3 regions of the Actinomadura chokoriensis genome follow, and region 1 is predicted to be linked to each of the others. Evidence: riboswitches for the same ligand, from Rfam matches in the RefSeq annotation. Region 1 holds a riboswitch; each other region holds the start of a gene.
The links. A riboswitch is a leader RNA that binds a small molecule or an ion and turns the genes downstream of it on or off. The one in region 1 is predicted to bind cyclic di-AMP.
Positions count from the first base shown of each region.

Region 2: another riboswitch for cyclic di-AMP. It lies ahead of ABFX46_RS02885 (hypothetical protein); the one in region 1 lies ahead of ABFX46_RS14175 (C40 family peptidase).
Region 3: another riboswitch for cyclic di-AMP. It lies ahead of ABFX46_RS35450 (CHAP domain-containing protein); the one in region 1 lies ahead of ABFX46_RS14175 (C40 family peptidase).

Region 1 is NZ_BAAAMW010000005.1:248,476-256,014, reverse strand. It holds gene ABFX46_RS14190 (RDD family protein) at 1-510, opposite strand, end outside; gene ABFX46_RS14185 (RDD family protein) at 518-1,321, opposite strand; gene ABFX46_RS14180 (amino-acid N-acetyltransferase) at 1,327-1,848, opposite strand; cyclic di-AMP (ydaO/yuaA leader) riboswitch at 2,147-2,347, shown strand; gene ABFX46_RS14175 (C40 family peptidase) at 2,405-3,346, shown strand; gene ABFX46_RS14170 (transcriptional regulator) at 3,562-3,792, opposite strand; gene ABFX46_RS14165 (LacI family DNA-binding transcriptional regulator) at 4,279-5,301, shown strand; gene ABFX46_RS14160 (cytochrome P450) at 5,397-6,638, shown strand; gene lysX (bifunctional lysylphosphatidylglycerol synthetase/lysine--tRNA ligase LysX) at 6,625-7,539, opposite strand, start outside.
Region 2 is NZ_BAAAMW010000001.1:586,623-594,161, forward strand. It holds gene ABFX46_RS02875 (sensor histidine kinase) at 1-273, opposite strand, end outside; gene ABFX46_RS02880 (hypothetical protein) at 472-1,134, shown strand; cyclic di-AMP (ydaO/yuaA leader) riboswitch at 1,383-1,522, shown strand; gene ABFX46_RS02885 (hypothetical protein) at 1,530-2,186, shown strand; gene ABFX46_RS02890 (SAM-dependent methyltransferase) at 2,173-2,979, opposite strand; gene hpnH (adenosyl-hopene transferase HpnH) at 3,044-4,048, opposite strand; gene shc (squalene--hopene cyclase) at 4,125-5,993, opposite strand; gene ABFX46_RS02905 (polyprenyl synthetase family protein) at 6,023-7,033, opposite strand; gene hpnE (hydroxysqualene dehydroxylase HpnE) at 7,030-7,539, opposite strand, start outside.
Region 3 is NZ_BAAAMW010000025.1:6,354-13,892, forward strand. It holds gene ABFX46_RS35445 (PP2C family protein-serine/threonine phosphatase) at 1-1,150, shown strand, start outside; cyclic di-AMP (ydaO/yuaA leader) riboswitch at 1,604-1,759, shown strand; gene ABFX46_RS35450 (CHAP domain-containing protein) at 1,771-2,535, shown strand; gene ABFX46_RS35455 (bifunctional glycosyltransferase/CDP-glycerol:glycerophosphate glycerophosphotransferase) at 2,792-5,695, shown strand; gene ABFX46_RS35460 (glycosyltransferase) at 5,679-6,908, shown strand; gene ABFX46_RS35465 (acyl-CoA dehydrogenase family protein) at 6,933-7,539, shown strand, end outside.

The sequences.
Region 1 (7,539 bases):
CGAATAGACCGCGGCCCGGAGAACGCACTGCAGAACGCCGGGATGGCCGCCGGCCTCCACCTCGCCGGCCTCCACCTCGCCGGCCTCCACCTCGCCGGGCACGGCCCCCTCGGACGCTCCCCCATGCGGCGCAGCGCCTCCAGAAGCGGTCTCCGCCTCTGGAGGCGCGGTCACGGGCACGAAGCCCGGTACGGAGACGGGGATGCCCCCAAGGCCGCCCATGGGCGCGCCGCTCGCCTCCTCTGCGTCCGCCTTGCCCGCCTCTGCGGCGGGCAAGGCGGTGACGACCTCGATGCCAGCGAAGCGCTTGCCCAGCGTCCGGCCCCAGAGGGCCAGCTGGACCGCCTCGTACAGGAGCATGCAGCCGGCCACGGCGGGCGGCGCGACGACGTCCACCATGTGCCCGGACACCAGCTCGCGGACGACGACGATGACGGGCACGCCGACGACGAGCGTGTCGACGACGCGCGCCAGCAGCCGCTGGCCCGGTTCGGCAAGGGGAACCGCCATCGCGGCCCTACTCCGCGTACTCGGTGTATTCGGAGTACTCGTCGTATCCGGTCCGCTCGTCGATGACGAGCGTGCCGGCGAAACGGTCGTGCAGGGCCTGGTGCAGGGGCTGGTCCCAGATCGCCCACAGGTAGGCCATCACGCCGCCCACCCAGACAAGGGCCATCCCATACGCGGCGTACTCCCACACCATCACGGCGAGGATGAGGAAGAAGAAGACACCGACCTGGTAGCCGACGTGGACGATCCCCGCCCGCCACACCGCCTGCGTCGTGCTCATAGGACGTCCCGCAGGGCGCGCCTGGACGATGCCCAGGCCCAGGACGCGCTTGCCCAGCGTCCGTCCCCACATCGACAGCTGGACGGCCTCGTAGAGGAACGGCAGCACCGACATGACGCAGAACAGGGTGAAGATGATGGGCCAGTTCCAGATGCCGCCCTCGTCCTGGTCGCTGCCGCTCTTGTCGCCGAGCCCGAACGCGGCGACCGTCACGGGCAGGACGAGCGCGAACCCGAAGACGGCGACGAGAGCGTTGTCGATGACCCTGGCTCCGGCCCGCCGGAGGATCGGGGCCAGTTGCATCTCACCGCCGTGGGAGTCGCCGTACTGGTCGTAGGACGATTCGTAGGTCTGCCCCCAGTCCTGCTGGGGCTGCTGCTGCCACTGCTGCGTCGACGGCTGCCGCTGCTGGGGTTGCTGAGGCTGCTGCGGTTGCTGCCACTGGGGACCTTGGTACGGGGGCGGCGGGCCGTAGGAACCCTGCCCCTGCGGCTGCTGGTAACGCCGCCCGCGGTTGGGGGAATCGCTCATTTGGGTCAGTCCTCCAGGCGAAGCAACATCCGGGTGTTGCCCAACGTATTGGGCTTGACCCGATCGAGGTCCAAGAACTCTGCCACGCCTTCGTCGTAAGAGCGGAGAAGCTCCTCGTACACCTCTGGCGCCACCGGAGTCCCGAGGATCTGCTGGAAGCCGTGGCGGCCGAAGAACTCCACCTCGAAGGTAAGGCAGAACACCCGCCGCACGCCCAGTTCCCGCGCGGTGTCCAGAAGCCGCGTGACGATGCGGTGCCCGATGCCGCGTCCGCCGTGCCCCTTGTCCACGGCGACGGAGCGGACCTCCGCGAGGTCCTCCCACATCACGTGCAGCGCGCCGCAGCCGACGACGCGCCCCGGCGACCCCTGCCGGACGTCCTCGGCGACCCAGAACTCCTGGACGTCCTCGTACAGCTTCACCGTGCTCTTCTTCAGCAGGCGCCGCCCCGATCCGGCGTACAGATCGACCAGCCTGCGGATCTCCTGAACGTCGGCGGTACGGGCACGCCGGATCTCGACCTCCACAAACAGGCGAGATTATCGAACACCGGCTCCGGCCGAACGCACGCGTCCCCAACCGAACACAGGCGCGCCCAGACGTGCGGCGGGCGTTCTCCATGTGTGACTAGATAAAAACGACTAGGCCGAAGTCGCACACAAGTCGTCCACCCTCGAAAAAGTGACTCAAAACACAGTTCCCAACACGGGGCGTACTCGGCGGTCCAGCACGCCCCGCCCCGGCGACCTGCGATTTCATGGGTTCTGGTTGGCATCCATTGCGCGTTCCGTTAGTGTCCCGCTGACGTCGGCCACCCGCAGAACGGAGGCCGAACCGCCGAATCCGCGGGCCGCAACCAGCGCCCCGGGAGCCGGGGACCCACTTTCGGAGCGTCCGGGGCCGCCCCGGGCCGCCGCCGTGAGGGGTGAATCCGCAACGCCGCGGGATGACCCGCGCACGCTCGCGGACGGGCTGCTCCGGCCCCAACCCGTCAGCTAACCCGGTAGGCGGACGAGGAGAGGAGAATTCGTGCAGCAATCGCGGCCTGCTTCCCTTTCACGATTTCGCGGCCGCGCGGTCACCGTGGCCGGTGCGCTCATCGCGCTGACGGCCGCACCGCACGTCATCGCCCCGCACACCGTCGCCGTCGCGCACGCCGACCCGGAGCCCTCCACCAAGGAGCTCACCTCCAAGGCGTTCCAGCTCGCCGACCAGCTCGAGCAGCTCACCGAGCAGTACAACGGCATGAAGGTGAAGCTCGCCCAGTCCAAGCGCGCCGCCAAGGTCGCCACGGAGAACGCCGCGCGGCAGGAGAAGTCGCTCGAGGCCATCCGCCAGAAGGTCGGCGCCCTCGCCGCGACCAGCTACATGCAGGGCGGATCGGACCCGACGGTCTCGTTCGTCGCCTCCCAGGACCCGCAGGCCGTCCTCGACCAGGCCGCGACCCTGCACTACTTCGCCAAGCAGGACAGCACCAAGGTGCTCGGCCTCATGCAGGCCATGCAGGCCGCGCAGCGCGCCCGCAAGTCCTCCGAGGCGCGCGCCCAGCAGGTCAAGGACCTGCGGACCCAGCTCGACGCGCAGCGCAAGAAGATCACCGACGCGTACGAGAAGATCCGCGGCACGATCATCAAGCGGGACCCCGCGGCGCTCGCCAAGCTCCCCGTCATCGGCACCGGCAAGGCCGCGCAGGCGCTGCGGTACGCGATGGGCAAGCTCGGACGCCCCTACGTGTGGGGCGCCGCCGGTCCGAGCACCTTCGACTGCTCCGGCCTCACGATGTGGGCCTACAAGCAGGTGGGCATCAACCTCCCGCACTACACCGGCAGCCAGTGGAACGCGGGAACCCACGTGTCGCGCAGCCAGCTCCAGCCGGGCGACCTCGTGTTCTTCTACTCCGATCTCCACCACATGGGGATGTACATCGGCAACGGCAAGATGATCCACGCGCCGCACACCGGTGACGTCGTGAAGATCGCCTCCATGGCCGGACGTCCCTTCGCCGGCGGCGTCCGGGTCGCCTGACCCGCGCCCCCGCCGAAGATCTGCGCGCATCACGAGGAGACCCAGCGGACGCGGGGGTTCGCGAACGCCGTCCGCGGCGACGCCTTGTGCAGGGACCTACCTGCCTGGGCGCCGGCGCCGCCGCTGCGGGGTCGGACGGAATTCGACTGTGTTCGCCGCCTGGATCTCTGGATGACGCCCGCCCGTCCCCTGGCGGGCGTCGAGGGGTGAAGCCGCTAGATGAGCTGCCTCCGGGCCGCCCACACCACGGCCTCGATAGGGGTGTTGACCTCCAGCCGGTCGCAGATCGTCCGCAACCGGCGCCGCAAGGTCCGTGCGCTCAGCTCCAGCTTGCGTGCCGCCACATCGGCGGTGACACCGCTCGCGATCTGGGCGAGCAGCCGGATCTCCTCCTCGCTCAGCCCGAAATCGTCGGTGCCACGACGTGCGAGTGTGGCTGTTTCCACTCCGTCCTCCCTCGTCCGTGGTGATGACCGCGGGGATGCAGCCGTCCGCTGCACAGGCACGGGTTGGGCCTCTGTACGCGCGTTGGGTTGCCGGGTCCGGAGCCTTCCGGACTTAGATCATCGGGTTCCTTTTCTGTTTCGCGAGCTTGGCCGGAGGTGGCCGCCTGGCCGATTGCGGGGTCGTTCGGGGGAACTCCGGGTGACGATTCACTCGTTGGCCGTCCGAGGGAGCCGGGATGAGATCGCCAGCCATCCGCACCCGTCCCTCCTCGTTGGACTCGCCAGATCCCGCCGCGGAGCAAGATCGTGAATCGTTTCAAGCTACGCTTCGGCTCGGAACGCTAGGCGGCCGGATCCGGCCCGTCAAGCGCTGCCCAAATGCGCTATGTGACCGTGTGACCACACAGCGTGGCCGCATTATCGGTGGCATGCCGCGTATAACTCCACTACCTGGGAAAACACCCCCGGAGCGGGACGAGGAGCGAGTTGCCACAGACCAGTATTCGTGAGGTCGCGAGGCGGGCTGGAGTCTCAGTTGGGACCGTTTCGAATGTCCTAAACCGGCCAGATCTCGTGGCCGAAGCTACCCGTGACCGCGTCCGCGCGGCGATCGAGGAGCTCGGATTCGTGCGGAACGAGTCCGCCCGGCGGCTCCGCCGGGGCCCCGACCGCACCGCGGGCGAGTTCGGCGACCAGCCGCGCCGGGCCTTCGGCATCGTCGTCGAGGACCTCACCAACCCCTACGCGTCCGACGTCGCGCGCGGCGCCGAGGCCGCGCTGAACGAGGCGGGCCACGACGCCCTGTGGCTCTCCAGCGACCACCAGTCCGCCAAGGAGCGCCGCTCGCTGGAACTCCTGACGGAGCAGCGCGCGGCCGGGGTCCTGATCATCCCGGTCGGGCTGGGCCCCGGCGACATCTCGCGGCTGCGCGCCGCCGGCATGAGCGTGGTGCTGATCGACCGCGACTCCCCCCAGGCGTGCTCGGCGCGGGTCGACCATGTCGCGGGCGGGGAGATCGCCGCCGCCCACCTGCTCGGCATCGGCCGCGAGCGGATCGTGTTCGTGACCGGCGTCCCGGAGCCGCAGCCCTGCGTGGAGCGCCGCGACGGCGCCGCCCGGACGATCGTCGAGGCGGGCTTCACCAAGCCCCGCACGCTGGTCCAGGACGCGCTGAGCCCCACCGAGGGCCAGGCCGCCGCCCACGAGGTCATGGCGATGAGGCCGCGGCCGGACGGGGTGTTCTGCGCCAACGACCTGCTGGCCATCGGCCTGATCAACGAGCTGACCAGGCTCGGCGTCCGCGTCCCGGACGACATCGCCGTCATCGGCTACGACGACATCGAGCTCGCCGCGAGCGCCGCCGTCCCGCTGACCACGATCCGGCAGCCGCGCCGGGAACTGGGCTGGGAGGCCGCAGAGCTGGCGCTGGCCGAGATGAGCGAGGGCAAGTCGCACCAGCACCGCCAGGTCGTCCAGCGCCCCGAGCTCATCATCCGCGAAAGCGCTTAACGCCCCGGGCCGCCGTCAAGGACGACGGCGGGCCCGGCGGGCTCCCGGCCGTCCAGGCTATTGACAGATCGTCTTAAATCCGGGTGACTTAGGGCATGGAGGACAGGACGGGGCAGGCCGTGGAGGCCGAGGCCGCGGCGGTCCTCGGGTTCGATCCGGGTGATCCGGCCTTCCGGGCCGACCCTTACGCCCACTACCGCCGTCTCTCGCCCGCCGGAAACCGCCTGCACCGGACGGACGTCGGCCTCCGCGTGACGACCTCCTACAGCCTCTGCGAGCAGGTGCTGCGCGACCCCCGGTTCGGGCATCGCCCCGAGGGCGGCGGCCTGTGGCGCGAGTCGCGGGCGCCGAACCCGTCGTTCCTGACGATGGACCCGCCCGACCACACCCGGCTCAGGCGGCTGGTCAGCAAGGCGTTCACCCCGCGGCTCGTCGAGCGGCTGCGGCCGCGCGTGGAGGCGCTGGTCGACGGGCTGCTGGACGGGCTGTCCGGCGAGGTCGACCTGATCGCGGCGCTGGCGTATCCGCTCCCCGTCATCGTGATCAGCGAGATGCTCGGCGTCCCCGCGCGGGACCGCGACCTGTTCAAGGGCTGGTCCGACAGCCTCGCGCGCGGACTCGACCCCGACTTCCTCCTGCCGGAGGCCGAGATCGCCGAGCGCGAGACGGCCCGAGAGGAGTTCGCGGCCTACTTCCGGGAACTGGCGGCCGAACGGCGGCGGCGACCGCAGGACGACCTCCTGAGCGCCCTCGTGGGCGTCTCCGACGGCGGGGACGTCCTGTCGGAGGAGGAACTGCTCGCCACGTGCGTCCTGCTCCTCGTGGCGGGCCATGAGACGACCGTGAACCTCATCGGGAACGGCGCACTGGCGCTGCTCCGCGATCCCGTGCAGTTGGAGCTCTTCCGTGCGCGTCCTGGGAACGTCCAAGCGGCCGTTGAGGAATTGCTGCGCTACGACCCGCCCGTCCAGCTCACCCTCAGGGCCGCCCTAGAGGATGTCGACCTGGACGGGACGCTCATCGAGCGCGGCAAGCTCGTCCTACTGCTGACCGGTGCAGCCAACCGCGACCCGGCCGTCTTCGACGACCCCGACCGCCTCGACCTCGCGCGCTACACCGAGGGACGCGACACGCCGCGGCACCTGTCGTTCGGGCACGGCATCCACTTCTGCCTGGGCGCGCCGCTGGCCCGGCTGGAGGGCCAGGTCGCGCTGAAGAGGCTCTTCGAACGCGACGTGGCCCTCGCCGGAGCCGATCCCGCGGGCGGCGACCTGGTCTACCGGGACAACCTCGTCCTGCGGGGCCTGCGCGACCTGCCGGTCACTATTCGGGCTTGACCAGCGGGAACAGGATGGTGTCCCGGATGCCCTTGCCGGTGAACGCCATGATCATCCGGTCGATGCCGGCGCCCATCCCGCCGGTGGGCGGCATCGCGTACTCCAGGGCGCGCAGGAAGTCCTCGTCGAGCTGCATGGCCTCCGGGTCGCCGCCCGCGGCGAGCAGCGACTGCTCGGTGAGCCGGCGGCGCTGCTCGACGGGGTCGACGAGCTCGGAGTAGGCGGTGCCGAGTTCCGTCCCGAAGCCGATGAGGTCCCACTTCTCGGTGAGGAGGGGCTCCTCGCGGTGCTGGCGGGTCAGCGGCGACGTCTCGACCGGGTAGTCCATGACGAACGTGGGCTGGACGAGCGTGTGCTCGATCAGCTCCTCGAAGATCTCCTGGACGAGCTTGCCCTGACCCCACTTCGGGTCCCACGAGATGCCGTGCGCGTCCGCGAGCTTGCGGACGTCCTCGATCGGCGTGTGCGGGGTGATCTCCTCGCCCAGCTTCTCCGACACCGACCCGTACAGCGTGATGCGCGGCCACTGGGGCAGCCCGAGGTCGATCTCCACCCCGTCATGGACGACGACAGTGGTGTCCAGGGCGGCGACGACGGCCTTCTGGTACATCCGCTGGGTGAGGTCGGCCATGTCGTTGTAGTCGAGGTACGTGCCGTACGCCTCCAGCATCGTGAACTCCGGGTTGTGCGTGGAGTCCGCGCCCTCGTTCCGGAAGTTCCGGTTGATCTCGAAGACCTTCTCGATGCCGCCGACGACGAGCCGCTTCAGGTACAGCTCGATCGCGATACGGAGGTAGAGGTCCATGTCGTACGCGTTGATGTGCGTCGTGAACGGACGCGCCGCCGCCCCGCCGTGGATGGGCTGGAGCATGGGCGTCTCGACCTCGAGGTAGCCCTCGTC
Region 2 (7,539 bases), on a different contig from region 1:
GACGGCGATCGACCCGCCCGCCAGCAGCAGCCACGTCAGCGGGTGCCGCGGCAGCCGCGTCGCCAGGACGCCGCCGGCGACCGCCACCGGCAGCCCGGAGCCCGCCGAGCCCCAGTGCGCCCAGTCGAGCGGGTCCGGGGGCCGGTCGCCGCCCGCCATGAGGACGTCCAGCCAGACCGTCGCGACGGTCGCCGCGACGCACAGCGCGGCGACCACGACGGCGGACGCCCTCAGGAGCCGCTCGGCCCGAGGCGCCGGAAGGGCGCTCCTCACCCGGCCAGCATGGTGCGCGCGGCGTCCCGGCCACCTGGGAGCGGCGTCCCTGCCGACCGGGGACACCGGTCACCGGCGGATGAGGCGCGGTCCGGGGCGCGCCCGCCGCCGCCGTCACTGGGCGCCCGGGACATCGGGGACGGAGCGTCGGGGTCATGGCGGCGCGATCCGGCGCCGCCCCGCACAGGGAGAAGACAGATGACCGTACACGTCCGGCCCAGTTCCGTCTATCCGGACGAGCCGTCCGGTTCCGCGCCGGGCGGGCTCCTGCTCCGGACCCGCCTCACCGGCGCCGCCGCCGTCGCCGGCACCGCCGCCTGGATCACCGGCCTGCTCATCGCCGGGAACGAGGTCCAGGACGAGATCGTCCCGGTCGAGATCTGGGGCAGCATGGCGTTCCTGCTCGGCGTCCTGTGCCTCGTCGCGCTCGTCCTGTCCACGAACGCGACCGGAGGGGGCAAGGGCCGCTCCATCGCGATCGTGGAGATGGTCCTGTTCGGCCCGGCGCTCGTCTGGTGCCCGCTGGCGGTCGCCTACGACGGCGACACCCCGGGCTGGGTGATCCCGTTCGACATGTGCTGGCCGCTGTCGATGCTCGGCATGCTGGTCCTCGGCATCGCCGTCGCCAGGGTCGGCCGCTACCGCGGCCTGCTGCGCTGGCAGTTCCTGCTCTGCGGGCTGTGGCTGCCGGTCGCGGGCATCGGGCAGGCCGTCATCGGCGACGACGGCGGCACCCTCCCGGGCACGGCCTGGCTCGGCCTCTCCTACGGCGTCCTCGGCCTGCGCCTCGCCCTCACCCCCCGCATCGTCCTGCCCGCTCCGGCGCCCGCCGAGCAGAGCCCCGCAGGGCCTTCCCGGTAAGGGCCGGCGGGCCCTGGCGGGCCGGCGGCAGGGTGCCTGAGCTGGGAGTTTGATTTTGCGGGGGTTTGCCATCTCTTGGCGATGTGAGTAGCTTGGCCCCCGCCAAGGCGCTTCCCAGGCGTTCTTGTTCCACCCGGCTCGGAGCCGGTGGCGGCGGCGCGCTCCACGTGCCGTCCGGCGGCGCGCGACGATCGCGTCCGCCCGCGCCCTTCCGCAGGGCCTGACAACAGCAACGCCGCTCTCTCTCGCAGCGGCAACCGCCGAGTCCGCCGTAGTGCGGAGCCGGGGACCCACCCTCACTGGGGTGAATCGGCCGATTCCAGGCCGTAGGGCGACTTCCACGTCCGAACCCGTCAGCTAACCCGGTAGGCGGCTTATGGAAGAAGGAGCCCCCCTTGAAAGGCAAGCACAGCAAACGCCCGGGTCCGTTCGGCCTGAGCCCCCGCGCCAACGGCGCACTGATCGGTCTCGCCGTGTTCGGCGTGGCCGCCACGACCGTCCAGGCGGCGAAGTCGCCGGAGGAGACCGGAACGTCGGCCGCCGCCGTGCACAGCGTCCCGAAGCCGCGGGCGGCCGACCCCGGCGAGTCCACCACGTCCAGCAAGTCCGAGAAGGCCGGCAAGTCCGACGTTGATGAGCGGTCGCAGGTCATCGCGCGGGCGAAGACCTGGAACCCGCACAGCGACGAGCGGGTGCGCTACAGCCAGTCCGACTACCACGAGGGCTACCGGACCGACTGCTCCGGCTTCGTCGCCATGACCCTCGGACTGCCGAAGCCGGGGCCGAACACGGTCGGGCTGACGTCGTCGCGCTTCACCAAGCGGATCAAGATGTCCGAGCTCAAGAAGGGCGACCTCGTCATGGACGCCCAGGGCACCAACACGACGAGGCACGTCGTCATCTTCGAGAAGTGGGCCAACAGCCGGCACACGTCGTACTGGGCCTACGAGCAGCGGGGCCGGTACGGCACCGACTACCGGACGCGGGACTACGGTCTGTCGTCCGGCAGCGAGTACAAGGCGTACCGGCCCGTGAAGCTCAGCGGCGCTTGAGGGCGATCCCGGCCATCCCGAGCTGCTCGCCCGGAGTGAGGTTGTCCGGGTCGACGGGAGAGTCGGGACGCCACAGGGCCGTGTAGGTCACGCCGGGGTCGACCAGCTCGAAGTCGCCGAACTGGGCCTCGATCTCGGCGGGGGTGCGCGCCCACCCCTCCTCGAGGTTCTCCCGTGTGATGCGGGCCAGCTCCTGCTGCTGGGGCAGGCCCGTGTCCACGAGGGACGTCATGAAGAGGTGGCTGCCCGGGGCCAGGACGTCGCGGTAGGCGGAGACCACGCCGTCGACGACGTCCGGGGAGAGGTAGTGCAGCATCCCGACCATCATGACCACGGCCGGCCGGGAGAAGTCGAGGAAGCCCTCGACGGCGGGGTCCGCCAGCACGGCCGCCGGGTCGCGGACGTCGCCGGTCGTCACCCTCGTGGCGTCGTTGCTGGCCAGCAGCGCGCGGCCGTGGACGGCGACGAGGGGGTCGATGTCGACGTAGACGACCCGGGCCTCGGGGTTCTCGCGCTGGGCCACCTCATGGGTGTTCTCCAGGGTGGGCAGCCCGCTGCCGAGGTCGAGGAACTGGTCCATGCCCGCCTCGCGGGCCAGGTAGCGGACGCCGCGGACGAGGACCTTGCGGTTCTCGACGGCGGATTCGCGCAGTCCCGGGATCAGCTCGGCCGTCTGGTCGGCCAGGGCGCGGTCGGCGGCGAAGTTGTCCTTGCCGCCGAGGAGCGCGTCGTAGGCCCGCGCGATCGTGGGCTTGTCGAAGTCAAGTTCGGCCGGAGGCCACTCGTCCGCCATGACCGGATGGTAGATCATGTGCGCCCGGAGAGTGGGGCGAACCCCGACTCTCCGGGCGTTCCGGTCAGGTGTCGCGCATGGCCCGCAGCGACTCCTTCAGCGAGCCGACGGTGGCCATGACCGCCGTGGGCTCGTAGCCGCAGTGCGCCATGCAGTTCGCGCAGCGCGGGTCGCGGCCCCGCCCGTAGGACTCCCAGTCGGTCTCGTCCAGGAGCTCCTGGTAGGTCTGGGTGTACCCGTCCGACATCAGGTAGCAGGGGCGCTGCCACCCGAAGAGCGAGTAGGACGGGATCGCCCACGCCGTGCAGGGGAAGTCGACCTTCCCCTCCAGGAAGTCCAGGAACAGCGGCGAGTGGTTGAGGCGCCAGCGCTTGCGGTTGCCGTTCGCGAACGCCTTGCCGAACAGTTCGCGGGTCTCCTGGACGCCGAGGAAGTGCTCCTGGTCGGGCGCCTTGTCGTAGGCGTAGCCGGGCGAGATCATCATCTCGTCGACCTGCAGATCGTCATTGAGGTAGTTCATGACGTCGATGACGGTCTGCGGCGTGTCGGTGTTGAAGATCGTCGTGTTGGTCGTGACCCGGAAGCCGCGCCGCTTGCACTCCTTGATGGCGGCGACCGCGTCGTCGAAGACGCCCTCCTTGCAGACCGACTCGTCGTGCCGTTCCCGGAGGCCGTCGATGTGCACGGCCCACGCGAAGTACGGCGACGGCTCGAACTTGTCGATATGGCGGGGAATGAGCACCGCGTTCGTGCACAGGAAGACGAACTTCTTGCGCTTCACGAGCTCGTTCACGATCTCGTGGATCTTCGGGTGCATGAGCGGCTCGCCGCCCGCGATGGAGACCATCGGCGCGCCGCATTCCTCGATGGCGGCGACGGCCTGCTCGACGGGCATGCGCCTTTTCAGCGTGTCGGCGGGGTGCTGGATCTTCCCGCATCCCGCGCAGGCCAGATTGCACGCGAAAAGCGGTTCCAACTCCACGATCAGCGGGAACTTCTCCCTGCCGCGCAGTTTGTTGCGGAGGATATAGCCCCCGATGCGAAGGCTCTGGCGAAGCGGCATGCTCATTGTGTTCGGACCTCCTTTGGCAGGGTGAATCTCCTCGGCCTCGACCGGCCCGACCCGCGCAGGTCGGAAAGGCGCGTCATGTGGCGGCTTCCAGATAGCGGCCCAGGGCGCTGATCGGGAACACCAGGCGGTACAGGTGGTAGTTGATGTAGAAGTCGCCGGGGAATCCGGTGCCGGTGAACTGGTCCTCGTCCCAGGTCCCGTCCGGGCGCTGGTTCTCCACCAGCCACCGGACGCCGGCGTCCACGGCGGCGGAGCGCTCACCGGCGGCGAGCAGCGCCAGCAGCGCCCACGCCGTCTGCGACGGGGTCGACCCGCCCCGCCCGATCCAGGCCGGGTCCTCGTAGGAGCGCAGGTCCTCGCCCCAGCCGCCATCGGAGTTCTGGTGCTCCTCCAGCCACGCCACGGCGCGCCGGATCGCGGGCTTCTCCGGGCGGACCCCGGCGGCGATCAGCGCGGGCACCGCGCCGCCCGTCCCGTACACGTGGTTGGCGCCCCAGCGTCCGAACCAGGAGCCGTCCGCCTCCTGCGCCTTCAGCAGCCACACCACGGCCCGCTTCACCACGGGCGACTCGGCGAGGCCCTCCTTGGAGAGCGCCTCGACGACGTGCGCGGTGACGTCCGCGGACGGCGGGTCGATGACGGCGCCGAAGTCGCAGAACGGCAGCTTGGTGCACAGCCCGCGGGTGTTGTCGGCGTCGAACGCGCCGAAGCCGCCGTCCCGCGACGCCATGCCGTTCAGCCACCGGACCGCCCGCTCGATCGGCGCCTCCGCCTCCGGCAGCGCCACCTTGCGCAGCGCCAGGATCGCCTCGGCGGTGTCGTCGGTGTCGGGGTAGATGTCGTTGTCGAACTCGAACGCCCACCCGCCCGGCGGCAGGTCGGGCCGGCGCACCGCCCAGTCGCCGAGGCCCTTGACCTCCTCGCCGACGACCCAGTGCGCGGCGCGCAGCAGCGCGGGGTCGTCGGGGGCGGCGCCGGCGTCGCCGAGGGCGTTCATGGCGAGGACGGTGTCCCAGACCGGCGACTGGCACGCCTCCAGGCGGCGGCCCTTCTCGTCCCGGATGGTGAACCGCTCCAAGCCGTCCAGCCCGCGCTTGACGACGGGATGGTCGAGGCCGTAGCCGAGGACGTTCAGCGCCATCAGCGAGTACACCCAGGGCGGCTGGATCCCGCCCCAGCAGCCGTCGGCCTCCTGCCGCGCGATGATCCAGTCGGCGGCGCGGCGCAGCGCGGCCCGGCGCAGCGGCCGCACCGGCGCCTTCTCGTACACGTGCAGGACGCGGTCGAGCGCGTTGAAGACCCGCCCCCAGCCCTTCGCGCCGTCCGGCGGCACGGCGCCGCCGCGCAGCTCGGCCAGGTCGACCGGCAGCGACCGGACGGGCCGCAGCGACCCGAGGATCGTCAGCGGGACGATCGTCTGCCGCGCCCAGCACGCCCAGTCGTACACGTTCAGCGGCACCCGGCTCGGCAGGAACATCAGCTCCGGCGGCATGACCGGAAGGTCGTCCCACGACCACTGCCCGAACAGCGCCAGCCAGATCCGGGTGAACACCCGGCTGCCCTCGATGCCGCCCGCGTCCCGCGCGTACTTGGCGGCGGCGAGCATGTGGCCGGCGTCCGGCGGGTCGCCGGCCAGCCGCAGCGCGACGTACGCCTCGATCGTGGTGGACAGGTCGGCGGGGCCGCCGTGGAAGTTCGCCCACGTGCCGTCCGCGCGCTGCTGCGAGCGGATCCAGCGCGCCGCCTCCGCCGTCTCCTCCTCGGTGCGGATGCCGAGGAACTCGCGGAGCAGCAGGTCCTCGGCGTCCATCGTGACGTTGGTCTCCAGTTCGGCCTTCCACCAGCCCTCCGGCGACTGGAGGCCGAGCAGGTGGGCGCGGGCCGCGTCGAGCGCGCCGGCCGCCGCGCCGGTGAGCCCCGGCGCCTCTTCCGTCGTGGTCATTCGGCGGTCTCCTTCTCGCACGTGCCGGGTCAGTGGTCCCGGGAGGTGACGAACAGGGCGATGTCCCGGAACTCGGCGGCCACGAGGGCGTCCATCCCGGACTGGTCGAGGTGCCGCTCGGCGGAGGCGATGCGGCGGTCGGCCTCCTCGGCGGCCCAGTCGCGGCCGCCGGCCGCCTCGACCAGCCGCGCCATCTCGCGCAAGGTGTCCTCGGACGGCGGGTCCGGCTTCCGGTACAGCTCGGCGAGCCGCACGGAGTCGGGCGTCCCGGCGTTCAGCGCGTACACCACGGGCAGCGACTTCTTCCGGGCCCGCAGGTCGGACAGGACGGGCTTGCCGGTGACGTCCGGGCTGCCCCAGATGCCGAGCAGGTCGTCGACGAGCTGGAACGCGAGGCCCATCTCGGCGCCGAACCCGGTCAGCCCGGTGACGAGCTCCGTCGGCCCCTCGCCGAGCATCGCGCCGATCGAGCAGGCGCAGGCCAGCAGCGCGCCGGTCTTGTCGGCGGCCATCGTCACGCACTCGTCGAGCGACACGGCGTCGCACTGCTCGAACCCGAGGTCGGACGCCTGCCCGGAGATGAGCCGCTGCGTGGCGGCGGCCAGGGCGCGCGCCGCCCAGTGCGCCCCCCGCGTGTGCTGGTCGAGCAGCAGCTCCTCCGACAGCGCGAGCAGCGCGTCGCCGCCGAGGATCGCGGCGGACGGGCCGAACACCGTCCACGCGGCGGGCCGGTGCCGGCGGGTCCGGTCGCCGTCCATGATGTCGTCGTGCAGCAGCGAGAACGCGTGCACGAACTCGACGGCGACCGCGCCCGGCAGCGCGGTCTCGTAGGACGCGCCGGCGGCGCGGGCCGACAGCAGCGCCAGCGCGGGGCGCAGCGCCTTCCCGCCCGCCTTCGCCGGCCGGCCGTTCTCGTCGGTCCAGCCGAGGTGGTAGGCGACGACGCGGCGGGTCCACGGGTCGAGCCGGCCCGCGAAGGTGCGCATCGCCTCGTCGACGAGGGCGCGCCCGTCGGTGATCGAGTGGGGAATGGTGGTCATCGGCCGCTCACCCCGTCGGTCCGCACCTGCTGCAGGTGCCGCCGGACGAGGCGGGCGGCGGTGAGGCCGCTTCGCACGGCTCCCTCCATCGTGTCGGGCCAGCCCGTGTCCGTCCACGCGCCGGCGAGGAACAGGCCCGGCAGCCGGGTCGTGGACCCGGGACGCAGCGCGCCGCTGCCGGGGCTCTGGCGGAATGTGGCGTGCCGTTCCCGCGTCACGAAGAAGTCGGCGACGCGGGCGCCGCGGGCGGCCGGCAGGAGCCGCTCCAGTTCGGCGAGGTACACCTCGCGCACCTGCGCGGTCGGCGTGTCGATCCAGCGGTCGGCCGCCGACACCGAGACCGCGAGGTACTGGCCGCCGCCCGTCAGGCCGCTCACCGCGGTGCGGTCGAACACCCACTGCACGGGCGAGTCGACCGCCGCGACGAACGGCTCGTCCCTGCCGTCCACCCGCAGGACCGGCCGGTCATAGACGACGTGGACGTTGACGATGGGGCTGGAGCCGAG
Region 3 (7,539 bases), on a different contig from region 1:
CCACGCGGCCGAGGACCGCGTCGCGCGGCGGCTGGAGCGGGTCGAGCGGCTGGCGCTGATCGGCTTCGGCGAGTGGGACCTCGCGACCGGGGAGTCGGACTGGACGCCGCAGATGCGCGCCAACTACGGCCTCGCCCCCGACGAGGTGCCGCCGATGCCGCACGACCTGCCGAAGGCCGTGGCGGACGACGACCTGCCGCTGGTGGAGGAGGCCGTCCAGACGATGTTCTCGCGCCGGGAGCCGGTGGAGGCCGAGCACCGCGTGATCGGGCAGGACGGCACGCCGCGGCACCTGTGGCTGTTCGCCGAGCCGGTGCTCGGCGACTCCGGGCTGCCGATCTCGATCAACGTCGTCTCGCAGGACATCACCCGGCGCCGCGGCGTCGAGCGGGCGCTCGCCGAGACCCGCCGGCAGATGCTGAAGCAGCAGGCCCGGACGGCGCAGGAGCGGAAGGTGGCGGTGACGCTGCGCCGCGCGATCCTGCCGGACGAGGACGAGGTGGAGCAGCTGCCGGGCCTCGGCATGGCGGTCCGCAGCCTGGCGGCGGAGAGCACCGCCCGCATCGGCGGGGACTGGTTCGCGACCCGCGCGCTGCCGGACGGCCGGGGCCTGTTCGCCATCGGCGACGCGGCCGGGCACGGGCTGCCGGCGGCGGCCGCCATGGCGCGGACCCGCAACGGCCTGCTCGGCCTCGCCTGCACCGGGGAGCCGGCGGGGCGGCTGGTGGGCTGGCTGAACGAGCTGGTCGGCACCATGGACCCGCCTGCGACGGGCACCGCGATCGTTGCCCACTACGACCCGTCCCGGCGGGCGCTGGAGTGGACGTGCGCGGGCCATCCGCCGCCGATCCTGGTCCGGGAGGGGCGGGCGGCGCCGCTGGAGGTCGTCCGGGACCCGATGCTCGGCGCGATGCCCTGGCACTACACGACGATCACCACCGGGCTGCGCCCGGGGGACCTGCTGTTCCTCTACACCGACGGCCTGGTGGAGCGCAGGGACGCCGATCTGGACGAGCGCATCGGCCGCCTCACCGCGATCCTGCAGGACTCCTCGATGCGCCCGGACCTGGCCCTCGACGAGGTGATGACGCGGATGGAGTTCGACCGGGCGGCGGACGACACCACGCTGTTCGCCCTGCACATCGAGTGACCGGGCGCACGCACGGCCCCGAGAGGCCGCGTCGTGTGAGCTAGGACTCAGTCAGGGCCGTGGTCAGGGCCGGTACGCGGCGGTGGCCGGCGTGTCGGCCGACGCGCACTCAGACGTTCTTTACCTTTTGCTCATCTGCCGGTAAGCCCTGCGGGCAAAGGGCTGAGGGGCAGTCTGGGAAAGATCGGGAACACCCGGCGGCCTGACGCTGTTGGTGAATCCTTGGAAGGGCATGAAGCGGGCATAAACGAGGTTTGTGTCTGGTTTGCTTTTCTTGAGAAGGTTGCTACCTTCTATCCGAATCCCGCAGCGCACCCCATGCGTTGCCGCCGGCCGTGCCACGCGCGGCCGAGGATCGCGGAGCGGTATCCGCACGCGATGCGCGCCACCTGACGCGCGCACCCTCACCGAGATCAGTCGCTGAGATCCATCCGAATAGTCTGCGCCGCGTCACGCGGTGCGAGGCCGAGTCCGTCCCGGTCCACGCGACCGGACGGAGCCGGGGACCCAATGTTCCAGGGGTGAATCGGCGCGTCGAGAGCCGCGCCGTAGGGCTGCTTCCATGCCCGAATCCGTCAGCTAACCCGGTAGGCGTCATGGAAGACAAGGAGATTCCCTGCATGACCGGTCGTTTCGATCGACTTTCGCTCAACCGCTTCTCGTCCGAGGACAAGGCCGTCGGCGTCGCCGCCGGTGCGGTCCTGGCCGGAGCCGTCGGGCTCGCCGTCCTCAACCCCCTCGCCGGTGGCAGCGCCGCGGCCGAGACGCCCGCTCAGGCGGCGGCGGCCGTGGCCGAGCAGAGCACCGCGTCCAACAGCGCGTCCAAGGGCTCCGCGGCCATGACCACCGCCGAGGCCAAGGAGGCCGGCTACAAGGTCGCGCCGCGCGCCGTCCAGGCCTCCGAGGTCATCAAGCTGGCCCAGAAGCAGGTCGGCATCAGCGAGGGCAAGGGCGGCCAGACCAAGTTCCACGACTGGTACGTCTCGACCCCGCACGCCAAGGCCACCGCCCAGCGCGACGGCGGATTCTCCGTCAAGGCCTACAACGGCGCCCAGTGGTGCGACATGTTCGTGTCCTGGCTCGGCGCCCAGACCGGCGTGAAGAACATGGGCTGGGACGCCTACACCGTCCAGCACGCCAGCTGGTTCAAGAAGACCGACCGCTGGGGCGACAAGCCCAAGCCGGGCGCCGTCGTGTTCTTCGACTGGAAGAACGGCTCCGGTGGCTCCATCGGTGACATCGACCACGTCGGCCTCGTCGTGAAGGACAACGGCGACGGCACCGTCAAGACCATCGAGGGCAACAGCGACAACGAGGTGCAGAAGAAGACCCGCAAGCTGTCGCAGATCGTGGGCTTCGGCTACCCCGACTACGCGAAGAGCTGACCCCGGCTCTCCCAGCCCAGCACTTCGAAGACCCTCCCAGACCTGAAGGCGCCCGGCCCCCGGCCGGGCGCCTTCGGGCGTTCCTGGTGATCTGCGCCATGTCTCCGCTGAAGTCGGGTAATGCGAAGCATTAGCAGCCTTTGATCCTGCTTGGACCTCAGTGCGGAGTTCCGGGATAGGAATCACTGGCGACGCGTCCGACCAGCTCCTGCGGGCTGGCTCAGTTCCGGCGGAACCGGGGGAAGGGGGGATGCCCATGCGGGTGCGCCCGGATGTGAGCGTGGTGGTGATCGCCTACAACGACGCGCGGCAGCTGCCGCAGGCGGTCGCCTCGTCGCTGGCGCAGTCGCTGGGCGGCGTCGAGACCGTGATCGTCGACGACGCCAGCACCGACGGCACCGGGGAGGTCGCCGACCGGCTCGCCGCCGCGCACCCGGGGCGGGTCCGGGCCGTCCACCTGCCGTCCAACTCCGGGGGGTGCGGACGGCCCCGCAACACCGGGATCGACGCGTCGTCCGGCCGCTACCTGATGTTCCTCGACAGCGACGACCTGCTGGACCGGCACGCCTGCCTCAACCTGGTCGCCGCCGCCGAGGACACCGGCGCCGACCTGGTCTCCGGCCTCTGCGACCGGGTCTTCCTGGACGTCCCCGCGGGCGCGAAGGGGCGCATCCGCCCCTGGTACCCGTGGCTCTACCGGAACAGCGCCGTGTACGGGTCGCTGGCCGAGAACCCCGACCTCCTCTACGACACCCTGTCGACCAACAAGGCCTACCGGCGCGGCTTCCTGGAGGAGCACGGGCTCCGGTTCGTCGAACGGCTGCACTACGAGGACCTGCTGTTCACCGCCGAGGCGTACCTGGCGGCGGGCCGGACCGCGCTGATCCCGCACCGCGTCTACCACTGGCTCGTCCGGCAGCGGACGGCGGCGCCGTCGATCTCCAACCGGCGCGCCGAGCTGGCCAACTTCGCCGACCGGCTGGAGATCCACCGGCGCATCGACATGCTGTTCGCGCTGCGCGGCGCGCACGACCTGCGGCAGGCCAAGGGTGTGAAGTTCGTCAACCACGATCTGGTCCTCTACCTGCGGGAGCTGCGCGACCGCGACGCCGGCTACCGGGAGCGCTTCCTGGACCTCGCGGCCGGCTACCTCGCCGAGCTGGACCCGCGCGTCTACGAGCTGGCCAACCCGATGCCCGCGATCGCCGCGTACCTGATCCGGGAGGGCGACCACGACGGGGCGCTCGCCGCCGCCGAGTACCGGCCCGCCGAGCGGCCCGAGCTGCGCGCGCGGCTGGTGGAGCGCGACGGGCGGGTCTTCTGGGGCGCGGCACGCCCGCGCGGCACGCTCGGCCGCGCGATCCTGGACGTCACGGGCTTCGGCTTCCACGTCCGGCCGCTGAAGGAGCTGCGCCCGGCCAACACGGTGACGCGGCTGGAGATGCGCGGCGACCGCGTCCTGATGGCCGGGCACGTGCTGAACCCCCTGGACCGCGTCCCCCCGGACGCCGAGCTGGCCGGGACGCTGGAGTTCTGCGACCGGCGCCGCCGCGCCCGCCGGGCGCGGGCCCGCGCGACCGTCCGCCACGAGGGGGAGCGGCTGGCGTGGCGGTCGGAGTTCGCCCCGGCCGCGCGGATCAGGCCGGTCGGGTTCATCGACCCCGTCTGGGACGTGCGGCTCCGCGTCCGGGTGGACGGCGAGGAGATGGTCACCCGCCCCGGCGAGGGCCGCGGATCCCCGTCCCTGACGGGCGTCGCGCTGCCCGTCCGGCCCCGGCTGACCAGGATCGCCGCGGACCGGCTCCGCTCCTACGTCACCGAGGGCGGGCACCTGGCCTTCGCGCTGGAGACGGCGAACCCGTGGGCGCGGCTCGCCGGGGCCGCCGCGCTGCGCGCCGCCCGCTCACCGGCGGGACGGCTGGCCTGGCGCCGGGCGCGCGAGGCGGAGAAGGCCGTCCGGCGGACGCTGACCTCCCGCAAAACCAAGATCGCCGTGTTCAACCGGGTGCTGAGCCGGCTGCCGGTCCGGCCCGGCCTGGCCGTCTTCGAGAGCCACCTGGGCCGGCACTACTCGGACAACCCCAAGTACATCTACCGGGAGCTGCGCAGGACGGGCCGGCCGGTGCGGGCGGTGTGGTCGTACGCGTCGTCCCCCACGGGGTTCCCGGACGACGCCGCGCTGGTCCGGCGCGGCTCCTGGGCGTACTTCCTGGCGCTGGCCCGCGCCGAGTTCTGGATCGACAACCAGGGCTACCCGGAGGGCCTCCGCAAGCGCCCGGAGACCACCTACATCCAGACCTGGCACGGTTCGGCCTTCAAGCTCATGGGCCTCGACCAGCCGCGGCTCAAGATCGCACCCGCCGCCGAGCGGGCCCGGCTGCGCCGGATGGTGGAGCGCTACGACTGCTTCCTGGTGCGCTCCGGGCACGACGCCGAGACGCTCTGCACGGGCCTCGGCGTCCGCTCCGAGCTGCTGCCGGCCGGCTACCCGCGCAACGACCCGCTGGTCAACGGGGTGGACGGCGACGCCGAGCTGGCCGCCGAGGTGGCGTCGCTCCGCGCGTCGCTCGGCCTCGGCGACGGGCGCCGCGCCGTCCTGTACGCGCCCACGTTCGCGACCGGGCCGAAGGGCCGGCCCGTCAAGCTGCTGGAGCCGCCCGTCGACCCGGAGCTCTTCGCGCGGGAACTGGGCGAGGAGTACGTGCTGTTCGTCCGGCCGCACTACCTGTGCCGGGCCAACGTCCCGCCCGGTGCCCGCGCGGTCATGCGGGACGTCGGCGCCGTGCCCGACGTCACCCCGCTGCTGCTGCTCGCGGACGCGCTGATCACCGACCACTCCTCGATCATGTTCGACTTCGCGCTGCTGGACCGGCCGATCATCCTGCACCTCCCGGACGGCCGCGACCTCACCACCGGCTACTTCGACCTGGACCGGCACGGTCCCGGGCCGATCACCCGCACGCAGGAGGAGCTCGTCGCCGCGCTCGCCGGCCTGGACGCGGCGGAGGCCGTCCACGCGGCCCGGCGCCGCGCGTTCGCCGCGCGCTTCGGCGAGCACGACCGGGGCACCGCCGCCCGCACGGTGGTGGACCGCTACTTCCCGGCCGCGCGGCCGGACCACAGGGGGAACAGGGGGGAACGCGATGGCCGCACGGCGTGACGTCTTCATCGTGTGCAACAACGCCGACGAGATGGGCGGGCTCCAGCGCTGGGCGCACCACATGGCGCGGCTGCTGGCCGGACGCGGCGACCGCGTCACGCTCGTCGGGATCACCCGCGGCCCGGAGCCGTACCACCACGGCCGCGACGGCTCCTACGCCGTCGAGGTCCTGCACCGCGAATGGCGGGCCCCGGCGATGGCGTGGCGGCCGAAGAGGCCCCTGGAGCGCCTGAACGCCGTGGCGCGCGGACGGGAGCTGCGGCGGGCGGCGGCCCAGCGGCGCGGCGCCGCCCGGCTGTCGGAGCTGTTCGCCGCCGCGGAGCCCGGCTCGGTCGTCATCGTGGCGCAGGTGTGGGCGATGGAGTGGGTGCGGCTCGCCGACACCGCCGGGCTGCGGGTCGTGGCGATGAGCCACGAGTCCTACAAGGCCACACGGAGGTCGACCCGGTACCGGCGGGTCAAGGAGCACTACAAGGACGCCGACCGGATGCTGGTCCTGACCGCCGAGGACGCCGACGCCTGGGCCCGGGACGGCATGACCAACGCCGACTACATCCCGAACCCGCTGCACGTCACGCCGACCGTCCATCCCACGCTGGACCTCCCCGTGGTGGCCTGCGTCGGCCGCCTCTCCTACGAGAAGGGCATGGACCTGATGCTGGAGGTGTGGGGCCGGATCTCCGCGCGCCACCCGGAGTGGCGGCTCCATATCTACGGCAGCGGCCCGGACGAGGCGGACCTGCGCGGCCAGGCGGCCGGGATGGGCTCCGTGGAGTTCCGGGGCGTGGTCGCCGACGTCGAGGAGGCGCTGGTCGAGGCGTCGGTCTTCGCGCTGCCGTCGCGGGCGGAGGGCTTCCCGATGTCGGTGCTGGAGGCCATGGCGTACGGGCTGCCGACGGTGGCGTTCGACTGCGCGCCGGGGGTCCGGACACTGATCGAGGACGACCGGGGCGGGATCCTGGTCAGACCCGGCGACACGGCCGCGTTCGCGGCGGCCCTGGAGCGGCTCATCGACGACCCCGACCTGCGCCGCGCGCTGGGCGCCGAGGCCCGCGCCTCGGTGCTCCGGTTCCATCCGGACGCCGTCCTCGCGCGCTGGGACCGGCTGTTCGACCTGCTCCACCGGGAACTGCCGCGGGCCGTGCCGGAGCGCCCCGCCGCGCCGGTCCCGGAACGGGCGGCCGAACCCGCGCTGGGGGGTGATTCTTTCTAACAACTGTTTGGTAGAGTCCGGAACGTGAACCAGAACGAGTCGCCGGCGGACCGCGCCTTCCGCGCCGAGGTCCGCGACTGGCTCCAGGCGAACCTGTCGGGGGAGTTCGCGCACGCCCGCGGGCTCGGCGGCCCCGGCCGCGAGCACGAGGCGTTCGAGGAGCGGCTGGCCTGGGAGCGGCACATGGCCGCGGCCGGCTGGACGTGCGTCGGCTGGCCGGCCGAGTACGGCGGGCGCGGCGCCAGCCTCGAGCAGCAGGTCATCTTCCACGAGGAGTACGCGCTCGCCGACGGCCCCGCCCGGGTCAACCACATCGGCGAGAACCTCCTCGGCCCCACGATCATCGCCTTCGGCACCGACGAGCAGCGCGCCCGCTTCCTCCCGCCGATCGCGGCGGTCGAGGAGCTGTGGTGCCAGGGCTACTCCGAGCCGGACGCGGGCTCCGACCTCGCCAACGTCCAGACCCGCGCCGAGCTCGCCGGCGGCCACTGGACGGTCAACGGCCAGAAAGTGTGGACGTCCCTCGCCCTCGAAGCCGACTGGTGCTTCGTCGTCTGCCGCACCGAGCCGGGCTCGTCCCGGCACAAGGGCCTGTCGTACCTGCTCGTCCCGATGAAGCAGGACGGCGTGG